Regions from separate parts of the Streptomyces sp. NPDC057010 genome, predicted to be linked through region 1. Evidence: predicted binding sites of a transcription regulator. Region 1 holds the regulator's gene; the other holds the start of a gene.
The links. The regulator HrcA, encoded in region 1, represses chaperone genes, less so after heat shock. The targets are predictions, from matches to a motif close to TTNGCACTCNGNNNNNCNGAGTGCNAA.
Positions count from the first base shown of each region.

Region 2: groL (chaperonin GroEL) is a predicted target of HrcA. The motif match lies at 2,522-2,548, and genes of this name have one in related genera.

Region 1 is NZ_JBHUSC010000050.1:2,223-7,896, forward strand. Features, by position in the region: gene ACFTXQ_RS29580 (16S rRNA (uracil(1498)-N(3))-methyltransferase) at 1-354, opposite strand, end outside; gene ACFTXQ_RS29585 (nitronate monooxygenase) at 351-1,442, opposite strand; gene dnaJ (molecular chaperone DnaJ) at 1,589-2,728, opposite strand; gene hrcA (heat-inducible transcriptional repressor HrcA) at 2,729-3,745, opposite strand; gene ACFTXQ_RS29600 (MBL fold metallo-hydrolase) at 3,891-4,616, shown strand; gene ACFTXQ_RS29605 (DUF3097 domain-containing protein) at 4,645-5,445, shown strand; gene ACFTXQ_RS29610 (Uma2 family endonuclease) at 5,451-5,674, opposite strand, start outside.
Region 2 is NZ_JBHUSC010000034.1:9,774-15,447, forward strand. Features, by position in the region: SAM riboswitch class I at 29-186, shown strand; gene thrC (threonine synthase) at 204-1,478, shown strand; gene ACFTXQ_RS24920 (MoaD/ThiS family protein) at 1,512-1,790, shown strand; gene ACFTXQ_RS24925 (cold-shock protein) at 2,188-2,394, shown strand; gene groL (chaperonin GroEL) at 2,715-4,334, shown strand; gene ACFTXQ_RS24935 (Uma2 family endonuclease) at 4,406-4,903, opposite strand; gene ACFTXQ_RS24940 (phosphoribosylanthranilate isomerase) at 5,115-5,674, shown strand, end outside.

The DNA.
Region 1 (5,674 bases):
CCACTGCGTGATGCAGCGCGAGGCCTGCCACGGCACGATCGCGTCCACGCCCGTCTCGGTCATGGTCTCGACGGCCAGCTCGCCGCGGTCGCCCTTGGGCAGGGCCTGGACCACGGTGATCCGGACGGCCGGTTCCGGTTCCAGTCCGGTCGAGGACACCGCGACCACCAGGCGGTCCTTGCCCTCCGCCGCCTTCACGACCGCCTCCGCCCAGCCGCCCCGGCCGTCCGCCAGGACCACCGCCTCGCCCGGGTTCAGCCGCTTCACGGACACCGCGTGCCGGCCTTCCGGGCCCTCCAGGACGAACTCCGGTCCCGCCGGGACCTCTTCGACCACGAACACCGGGGCGGTCATGACGCACTCCTCATCTGTCTTGCCTTCAACGTGCTCTGCGCCTCGGCCAGTTCGGCCGCCAGCACCTCCACCAGCTCCCCCGCGGGCAGCGTCCGCGCCAGCCGGTGCCCCTGGCCCGCCCACAGGGCCATGCCCTGCGGGTCGCCGGCCTCCGCGGCCGCCTTGCGCAGCCCCGAGGTCAGGTGGTGGACCTGCGGGTAGGCGGCCGGGGCGTAGGGCCCGTGCTCCCGCATGAAGCGGTTCACCAGCCCCCGCGCGGGCCGCCCGGAGAACGCCCGGGTCAGTTCGGTCCGTACGAACAGCGGGTCCGTCAGCGCCTTCTTGTGCAGCGGGTGCGCGCCCGACTCGGGGCAGGCCAGGAAGGCGGTCCCGAGCTGGGCCGCCTCCGCGCCGGCCGCCAGCAGCGCGGCGATCTGCGAGCCCCGCATCAGGCCGCCCGCGGCGATGATCGGGAGGGCCACCGCCTCCCGTACCTCGGTCACCAGCGCGAGCAGGCCCACGGCCGCCGTGCCGTCGGCCTGCGGGTCGTCCCGGTGGGTGCCCTGGTGGCCGCCGGCCTCCACGCCCTGGACGCAGACGGCGTCGGCGCCCGCCTCCTGCGCGGCGCGGGCCTCCTCGACGGAGGTCACGGTGACGACGGTGTACGTACGGGCCTTGCGCAGGGCGGCGAGCGCCGCGGGCGCGGGACAGCCGAAGGTGAAGGAGACGACCGGGACCGGATCCTCCAGGAGGATGGCCAGCTTGGCGTCGTAGCCGTCGTCGCTGGTGCCGATGATGTCCTCGTCGGCGAGGGAGACGTCGTACCAGCGGGCCTCGCCGGCCAGCTGCCCGCGGTAGGCCTCCACGGCGGCCGGGTCCACGTAACCGGTCTGCGGCATGAAGAGGTTGACGCCGAAGGCGCGCCGGGTGAGCGCGCGCACCCGTTTGATCTCCTGGTACATGCCGTCGGCGGTCTTGTAGCCGCCGGCCAGGAACCCCAGTGCCCCCGCTTCGCACACGGCGGCGACGAGGGGCGGGCAGGAGGCGCCGCCCGCCATGGGAGCCTGCACGATCGGATGGGGAGAGAGACCGTTCGGTGCGGAGGACATGGACTGCATCGTGCCATGTCCCGCTCAGGGGACCGAATCACGGCATTCGCCTGGCATAGTCCGCTTCCCGGCGTGGCCGGAACGGATGCACGGAGCCCGGCCGGGGGCGTCCCCCGGCCGGGCTCGGTGATCGGATCCCGTGTCCGTCAGCGGCCGTTGAAGGCGTCCTTCAGACGGCTGAACAGGCCCTGCTGCCCCGGCGCGAACTGACCCATCGGCCGCTCCTCGCCGCGCAGCTTCGCCAGCTGGCGCAGCAGTTCCTCCTGCTGGGCGTCCAGCTTGGTCGGGGTGGTGACCTCGACGTGGACGATCAGGTCGCCTCGGCCGCCGCCGCGCAGGTGCGTGACGCCGCGCCCGTGCAGCGGGATCGACTGCCCGGAGCCGGTGCCGGGCCGGATGTCGATCTCCTCCATGCCGTCCAACGTCTCCAGCGGGCACTTGGTGCCCAGGGCCGCGGCCGTCATGGGGATCGTCACCGTGCAGTGCAGGTCGTCCCCGCGCCGCTGGAAGGTCGGGTGGGACAGCTCGTGGATCTCCACGTAGAGGTCGCCGGCGGGGCCGCCGCCGGGGCCGACCTCGCCCTCGCCCGCGAGCTGGATCCGGGTGCCGTTCTCGACGCCGGCCGGAATCTTGACCGTGAGGCTGCGGCGGGAGCGGACCCGGCCGTCGCCCGCGCACTCGGGGCACGGGGTCGGGACGACGGTACCGAAGCCCTGGCACTGGGGGCAGGGGCGCGAGGTCATGACCTGGCCCAGGAAGGACCGGGTGACCTGCGAGACCTCACCGCGGCCGCGGCACATGTCACAGGTCTGCGCGGAGGTGCCGGGGGCGGCGCCCTCGCCGGAGCAGGTGGTGCAGACGACGGCCGTGTCGACCTGGATGTCCTTGGTGGTCCCGAAGGCCGCCTCGTCCAGCTCCAGGTCGAGGCGGATCATGGCGTCCTGGCCGCGGCGGGTCCGCGAGCGCGGGCCGCGCTGCGAGGCCTGGCCGAAGAAGGCGTCCATGATGTCGGAGAAGTTGCCGAAGCCGCCCGCGCCGAAACCGCCCGCGCCGCCGCCACCGCCCGAGGAGGACAGCGGGTCGCCGCCGAGGTCGTAGACCTGCTTCTTCTGCGGGTCCGAGAGGACCTCGTAGGCGGCGTTGATCTCCTTGAAACGCTCTTGCGTCTTGGGATCGGGGTTCACGTCCGGGTGCAGCTCGCGCGCGAGCCGCCGGAACGCCTTCTTGATCTCATCCTGCGATGCGTCGCGGCGCACGCCGAGAACGGCGTAGTAGTCCGTGGCCACTTACGACTCCGCCAGGATCTGTCCGACGTAACGTGCCACTGCGCGTACCGCTCCCATCGTTCCGGGGTAGTCCATGCGGGTCGGTCCGACCACGCCGAGCTTGGCGACTGTTTCGCCGCCCGAACCGTAACCGACCGACACCACGGACGTGGAGTTCAGTCCTTCGTAGGCATTCTCATGCCCGATCCGTACGGCCATTCCCGACTCGTTGGCCTCGCCCAGCAGCTTGAGGAGCACGACCTGCTCCTCCAGCGCTTCGAGCACCGGCCTGATCGTCAGGGGAAAATCGTGTCCGAAGCGCGTGAGATTGGCGGTGCCGCCGATCATCAGCCGCTCTTCGGCTTCCTCGACCAGGGTTTCGAGGAGCGTCGCGAGCACGGTGGAGACGGTGCCGCGGTCCTCGGCCTCGAAGGATTCGGGGAGGTCCTGGACGAGAGGGGGGACATCGGTGAAACGGCGGCCGACGACCCGGCTGTTGAGCCGCGCCCGCAGGTCCGCGAGCGAGGCCTCGCCGAAGGGTGCCTGGCAGTCGATCAGCCGCTGCTCGACGCGCCCGGTGTCCGTGATCAGGACGAGCATCAGCCGGGCCGGGGCCAGCGACAGCAGCTCGACGTGGCGCACGGTGGAGCGCGTCAGCGAGGGGTACTGGACGACCGCGACCTGCCGGGTGAGCTGCGCGAGCAGCCGCACGGTGCGGCCGACGACGTCGTCGAGGTCGACGGCGCCGTCGAGGAAGTTCTGGATGGCCCGGCGCTCGGGCGACGACAGGGGTTTGACCCCCGCCAGCTTGTCGACGAAGAGGCGGTAGCCCTTGTCGGTGGGGATCCGGCCGGCGCTGGTGTGGGGCTGGGCGATGTAGCCCTCTTCCTCCAGCACGGCCATGTCGTTGCGCACGGTGGCGGGCGAGACGCCGAGACGGTGCCGCTCGGTGAGCGCCTTGGAGCCGACCGGCTCCTCCGTCCCGACGTAGTCCTGGACGATGGCGCGCAGCACTTCGAGTCTGCGTTCGCTGAGCATCGCGCACACCTCCAGCTGGTCCGTTGCCTAGTTCGCTGCCTGTCGACTGGCACTCTGATCGTTCGAGTGCCAGAGATCCCCCGCTCAGTGTACGGCCGGGTAGTCAGACCCTGGCAAGGGAGGCCCGCCAGGGTAGCGTCGCGGCATGGACGTGCGTTGGGAAGAGGCGGGCTGGGAACGGCTGACCGGGCGGACCGGCCGAAGGCGGCTTCCGGTGTGGGATTGCACGGTGGGACTGGTGGTGGGGGACGACTCGGTGCTCCTCGTCGATCCCGGTTCGTGCGTGCGGGAGGGCGCCGCGGTACGGGCCGAGGCGGAGCGGCTGACGGGCCGGCACGTGACCCATATCGCATTCACGCACGCCCATTTCGATCACGTCCTGGGCGGAGCGGCCTTCGCGGGCGCGGAGTTCTACGGCGCGGTCGGGCTGGACGCCCTGCTGTCGACGGGCGCCGAGGAGCTGCGCGGCGACGCGGTCCGCCACGGCCTGGCGGAGGCCGAGGCCGCCGAGGCGGTGGACCTGCTGGTGCCGCCGAAGCACCTGGTGTCGGGCGAGTGGACGCTGGAGCTGGGCGGGGTGCAGGTGCTGCTGGCGAACGTGGGGCCGGGGCACACCGGGCACGACCTGGCCGTCTTCGTGCCGGGCGAGCGCGAGACGGTGTTCTGCGGGGACCTGGTGGAGGAGTCCGGGGAGCCGCAGGCGGGCCCGGACGCCGTGCCCCGGCAGTGGCCCGCCGCCCTGGACCGGCTGCTGTCGCTGGGCGGGGAGGACGCGCTGTACGTGCCGGGTCACGGAGCGGTGGTCGACGCGGGCTTCGTGCGTGCGCAACGCGCCACACTGGCGGCCCGTTTCGGCGTGTCGGGGGCATGACGGCCGCGGCTCTCCTAGTGTCGGCCGGATGCGCGAGTACTCCCCCGACCTGACCCCGCAGCGGAAGCGCCCCAAGGCCGTGCCCGAGGTGGCGGCCGAACCCGATCTGGTGGTCGAGGTGGCCGGTACGGACTTCTGCGGCGCGGTGGTGGCCTGCGAGGCGGGCACGGTGACCCTGGAGGACCGGTTCGGCAAGCGGCGGGTGTTCCCGATGGAGCCGCGGGGTTTCCTGCTGGAGGGGGCGGTCGTCACCCTCGTCCGCCCGTCCCGGGCGCCGGCGGCCGCGGCCCGCACCGCCTCCGGGTCGATCGCAGTCCCCGGCGCCCGGGCGCGCGTGGCGCGGGCGGGCCGGATCTACGTCGAGGGGCGGCACGACGCCGAGCTGGTGGAGCGGGTCTGGGGTGACGACCTGCGCATCGAGGGCGTGGTGGTGGAGTACCTGGAGGGCATCGACGACCTCCCGGCGGTCGTGGCGGAGTTCGGCCCGGCCCCGGACGCCCGCCTCGGCGTCCTGGTGGACCACCTGGTCCCCGGCTCGAAGGAATCCCGTATCGCGGCGTCGGTGACCTCGCCGGACGTCCTGGTGGTGGGCCACCCGTACGTGGACGTCTGGCAGGCGGTGAAGCCGTCGGCGCTGGGCATCGGCGCGTGGCCGGCGGTCCCGCGCGGCCAGGACTGGAAGACGGGCATCTGCCGGGCGCTGGGCTGGCCCGAGAACACGGGGGCCGCCTGGCGGCACATCCTGTCCCGGGTGACCTCGTACCGCGATCTGGAGCCGACCCTGCTGGGGCGGGTGGAGGAGCTGATCGACTTCGTCACGGCGCCCTGACCGGGCTACGGCAGGGTGCTGAACTCGGTGGTGTCGAGCGTGACGCCGAGAACGTCGAGCGGTACCGGTTCACCGAACTTGCCGGTCCACTCGTTCCGGTAGTCGGCCTCTTCTCCGGCACCGAAGGGTTCCGTGAGCACCACGCACTTGGCCTGGAAGGGGTCGATGATCAGATAGGCGGGGATGCCGCCGCCCGCGTAGATGGAGCGCTTGGTCACGTAGTCGCGCA
Region 2 (5,674 bases), on a different contig from region 1:
CCATAGAGCGCGTGTGCCGGTGCCATACCGCTCATCCAGAGGGGCAGAGGGACACGGCCCGTTGAAGCCCCGGCAACCCTCCAGTCGGTTCTCGCGATGCGTCTTGGACGCACCCCCGCGAGGTCCCCGGCTAGGGAAGGTGCCAATTCCGTCTCATGGCGAAGTGCGCCATGGGGAAGATGAGGAGAAAGGGCCTCGCCATCATGGCTGCACAGACTGTCGCCACCTCTGTTGATCTCGGACCCGCCACGGGTCTTTCCTGTCGCGAGTGCGGCACCCGCTTCGAGCTCGGCCCCATCTTCGCGTGCGTCGAGTGTTTCGGACCGCTGGAAGTCACCTACGAGCTCCCCACCGGTGACCCCGAGGCCCTGCGCGCCGCCATCGAGGCCGGCCCCAACAACATCTGGCGCTACGCGCCGCTGCTGCCCGTCCCCGCGGACGTGGCCGACAAGCCGAGCCTGAACCCCGGCTTCACCAAACTCGTGGACGCGGAGAACCTGGCCAAGGCGCTGGGCGTCACCGGCAAGCTCTACGTCAAGGACGACTCCGGCAACCCGACGCACTCCTTCAAGGACCGCGTCGTGGCCATCGCCGTCGAGGCCGCCCGCGCCTTCGGCTTCACCACCCTCTCCTGCTCCTCCACCGGCAACCTGGCCGGCGCCGTCGGCGCCGCGGCCGCCCGCGCCGGCTTCCGCTCCTGCGTGTTCATCCCGCACGACCTGGAGCAGGGCAAGGTCGTCATGGCCGGTGTCTACGGTGGCGACCTGGTCGGCATCGAGGGCAACTACGACGACGTCAACCGCTTCTGCTCCGAGCTCATCGGCGACCCGCTGGGCGAGGGCTGGGGCTTCGTCAACGTCAACCTGCGCCCGTACTACGGCGAGGGCTCCAAGACCCTCGCGTACGAGATCTGCGAGCAGCTCGGCTGGCAGCTCCCCGACCAGATCGTCATCCCGATCGCGTCCGGCTCCCAGCTCACGAAGATCGACAAGGGTCTGCAGGAGCTGATCAAGCTCGGTCTCGTCGAGGACAAGCCGTACAAGATCTTCGGCGCCCAGGCCGAGGGCTGCTCCCCGGTGTCCACCGCCTTCAAGGCCGGCCACGACGTGGTCCGCCCGCAGAAGCCGAACACCATCGCCAAGTCGCTGGCCATCGGCAACCCGGCGGACGGCCCGTACGTCCTGGACATCGCGCGCCGCACCGGCGGCTACGTCGAGGACGTGACCGACGAGCAGGTCGTCGAGGCCATCAAGGTCCTCGCGCAGACCGAGGGCATCTTCGCCGAGACCGCGGGCGGCGTGACCGTCGGCGTAACGAAGAAGCTCATCGAGAACGGCCAGCTCGACCCGACGCTGACCACCGTCGTCCTGAACACCGGTGACGGCCTCAAGACCCTGGAGGCGGTGGCCGCGGACAGCGGCCAGACCGCCACCATCCGCCCGAGCCTGGACGCGTTCCGCGCCGCCGGCCTGGCCTGACCCTCCCCTGCACACCGGAAAGGCAGTAGCGCCATGAGCGTCAACGTCCGCATCCCCACCATCCTGCGCACCTACACCGGCGGCCAGGCCGAGGTGCCCGCCGAGGGCGAAACCCTGGCCCAGGTCATCGCGTCGCTGGAGAAGAACCACCCGGGCATCGCGGCCCGCGTCCTGGACGACCAGGGCAAGCTGCGCCGCTTCGTCAACGTGTACGTCAACGACGACGACGTGCGCTTTGAGGGCGGGCTGGAGGCGGCGACGCCGGACGGCGCCGGCGTTTCGATCATTCCGGCCGTCGCGGGCGGCTGCTGATCACCTTCCGGGTGACACGCGCAAACCAGAATTGCCCCCTCCGCTAAAAGCGGAGGGGGCAATTCTGCTTGATTGGGCGCGGTAGAGTTGGGGAAGTCCCCTCCGCTGTTCTTGCCCGCCGCATATGAACGGGCCGTGTGAGGGTCGACATCGGGTCAATGTGCAAGTGCGGTATGGGGCTTTGGCGCGATATGCCGGGCCCGAGTTGCCCTGGAATATGCCAAATTTTCACTCTATTTCAATGTATCCGTGTGTCCAGAATTCTCGTCGGATTGACCTGTTGCAGACAGCACCGGCGCAGATACATTCAGCCTCGGTCGACGCGTTCCGACGCAAGTTCTGACCCGGGAACGCGAAGTGCGCTCCCGCGCAAGGGCCAGTAATAGGGGAGTTAGGCATGGCTCAGGGCACCGTCAAGTGGTTCAACGCGGAGAAGGGCTACGGCTTCATCGCGGTCGACGGTGGTGCGGATGTGTTCGTCCACTACAGCGCCATCCAGATGGACGGGTACCGCACCCTTGAAGAGGGTCAGCGGGTCGAGTTCGAGATCTCGCAGGGCCAGAAGGGTCCGCAGGCGGACATGGTCAAGCTCGCCATCGGCTAGTCCTGGCGCGATCGACCGCCGACGCGACAGCGTTGATTCAAGACGTACGAGGGGCCCACATCCTGGACACGGGATGTGGGCCCCTCGCGCGTCGCCGGTGTGTTCACTGGGGTGTTCCCCCAAGCCGCTTGCACTCGGGGGGGTCGAGTGCTAATCATTGGCGTTAGCACTCTCCAGGTGAGAGTGCTACTGAACGAGGACCGGGTCGGTGAGGCCCGCAGGGTCCGGCGGGAAGGAACCGCCGGGCACGCAGGCCGTCCGTCGCGGGCGCGGGCGCGGTCCTGGGAGCAATCCACCGCTGTCCGGGAGGACCACTTCAGATGGCCAAGATCATTGCGTTCGACGAGGAGGCCCGGCGCGGTCTCGAGCGTGGCATGAACCAGCTCGCCGACGCCGTCAAGGTCACCCTTGGCCCCAAGGGTCGCAACGTCGTCCTTGAGAAGAAGTGGGGCGCGCCCACGATCACCAACGACGGTGTCTCCATCGCCAAGGAGATCGAGCTCGAGGACCCGTACGAGAAGATCGGCGCCGAGCTGGTCAAGGAAGTCGCCAAGAAGACGGACGACGTCGCCGGCGACGGTACGACCACCGCGACCGTGCTCGCCCAGGCGCTCGTCCGCGAGGGCCTGCGCAACGTGGCCGCCGGCGCCAACCCGATGGCCCTCAAGCGCGGCATCGAGAAGGCCGTCGAGGCCGTCTCCGGCGCCCTGCTGGAGCAGGCGAAGGATGTCGAGACCAAGGAGCAGATCGCTTCCACGGCCTCCATCTCCGCCGCCGACACCCAGATCGGCGAGCTCATCGCCGAAGCCATGGACAAGGTCGGCAAGGAAGGCGTCATCACCGTCGAGGAGTCCCAGACCTTCGGTCTGGAGCTGGAGCTCACCGAGGGCATGCGCTTCGACAAGGGCTACATCTCGGCGTACTTCGCCACCGACATGGAGCGTATGGAGTCGGCTCTCGACGACCCGTACATCCTGATCGTCAACTCCAAGATCGGCTCGGTCAAGGACCTGCTGCCGCTCCTGGAGAAGGTCATGCAGTCCGGCAAGCCGCTGCTGATCATCGCCGAGGACGTCGAGGGCGAGGCCCTGTCGACCCTGGTCGTCAACAAGATCCGCGGCACCTTCAAGTCCGTCGCCGTCAAGGCCCCGGGCTTCGGTGACCGCCGCAAGGCCATGCTCGGCGACATCGCCATCCTCACCGGTGGCACGGTCATCTCCGAGGAGGTCGGCCTCAAGCTCGAGAACGCGGGCCTGGACCTGCTGGGCCGCGCCCGCAAGGTCGTCATCACCAAGGACGAGACCACCATCGTCGACGGTGCCGGTGACAGCGACCAGGTCGCCGGTCGCGTGAACCAGATCCGCGCCGAGATCGAGAACTCCGACTCGGACTACGACCGCGAGAAGCTCCAGGAGCGCCTCGCGAAGCTGGCCGGCGGCGTGGCCGTCATCAAGGCCGGTGCCGCGACCGAGGTCGAGCTCAAGGAGCGCAAGCACCGCATCGAGGACGCCGTTCGCAACGCGAAGGCGGCCGTCGAGGAGGGCATCGTCGCCGGTGGTGGCGTGGCCCTGCTGCAGGCCTCCTCCGTCTTCGAGAAGCTGGACCTCTCGGGTGACGAGGCGACCGGCGCCAACGCCGTGAAGCTCGCCCTGGAGGCCCCGCTCAAGCAGATCGCCGTCAACGGTGGTCTCGAGGGTGGCGTCGTCGTGGAGAAGGTCCGCAACCTGACCGTCGGCTGGGGCCTGAACGCCGCGACCGGCGACTACGTCGACATGATCGCCGAGGGCATCATCGACCCGGCGAAGGTCACCCGCTCTGCCCTGCAGAACGCGGCGTCCATCGCGGCCCTCTTCCTCACCACCGAGGCCGTCATCGCCGACAAGCCGGAGAAGGCCGCCGCCGCTCCGGGCGGCATGCCGGGCGGTGACATGGACTTCTGATCGGCCCCTGGCTGATCGGCTGTTCTCGAACGAGGGCGGCACCCCCCGTGGGGGTGCCGCCCTCGGGCGTTTCAGAAGCCTGTCGTGTCGATCGTGAAGTCGAATGGCTTCGGAACGTACAGCGGCTCGCCGAACGAGACCGTCGTACGGGAGCGGTACCCGTGCGGGGAGGGGTCCCAGAAGCAGGTGATCTCCGCATCCTGCATGTCGACGACCAGGTAGATGGGAACGAGCAGGCCGTACACCTCCAGCTTGTCGTTCCAGTCCGCGTCCTTGGTGGAGACGGAGGTGAACTCGCCGACCAGTGACAGAGCCGCTGCGTCTGCGTGCAGACCTTCTTCCTCGAAGGCCGCCTCGTCCGCGACGTACAGGCCTGGTCCGTAACCGCGCTCCGCTGCCGGGAACCGGAACAGGAAGGGTGACGTATCCGCGAAGTGCCCCTCGGGGACGTGGGCCTGGAGCTGCGCGCGGAGCAGACGCATACGACGGGAGTAGCGCAGTTTGGAAAACGGCGACACGATGATCTTCCCCCGGATGAGCTCGGCCTTGAAGCCGTCTGGCGTCTCCATCTCCGCGACTGTGTGCAGGAGAGTCTCGAATGATGGCGGCGACAGGCTCTCTATCGGTGTGGCCCGGTCGGTCATGATCGTCACCGTCGTCCTCCGGATGGCATGCTGTGCCCTGATCGTGTGCCTCGTCCCAGGCTAGCGGCGGGAAGACCGCATGCCCGGCCTATGGGACGCATCGCCGTGGGCAGGCATGGTTTGGTTGACTGCTGCCATGACGGACGGGACGAGCGTGTTCATCAAGATCTGCGGGCTCAAGACGGCGCGGGACGTCGAGGTCGCCGTGGCGGCCGGGGCCGATGCCGTCGGGTTCGTCTTCGCGCCCGGCAGTCCGCGTACGGTCGATGCCGCCACGGCGCGGGCGCTGGCGGCGCTGGTGCCGGATTCGGTGCTCACCGTCGGGGTGTTCCGGCGGCAGTCGGTGGCGGAGGTGCGCCGGTTCGCCGAGGAGAGCGGCGTACGGGGTGTGCAACTGCACGGTGAAGAGGGGCCCGAGGATTTCGCGGCGCTGCGCGCCGAGGGCCGGACGCTGCTGCGGGCCACCGCCGAGCACGTGGAGCGGTGCGGGGAGTACGGCGAGGACCTGCTCCTGATCGACGCCCCCGACCCCGGCTCCGGCAAGCCGTGGAACTGGGGCTCCGCGGACTTCACCGCGCCCGAGGGGCGCTGGCTGCTGGCCGGCGGGCTGACCCCGGCGAACGTGCGGGAGGCCGTCGAGGTCACCCGGGCCTGGGGAGTGGACGTGTCCAGTGGTGTGGAGCGCGAGCGCGGGGT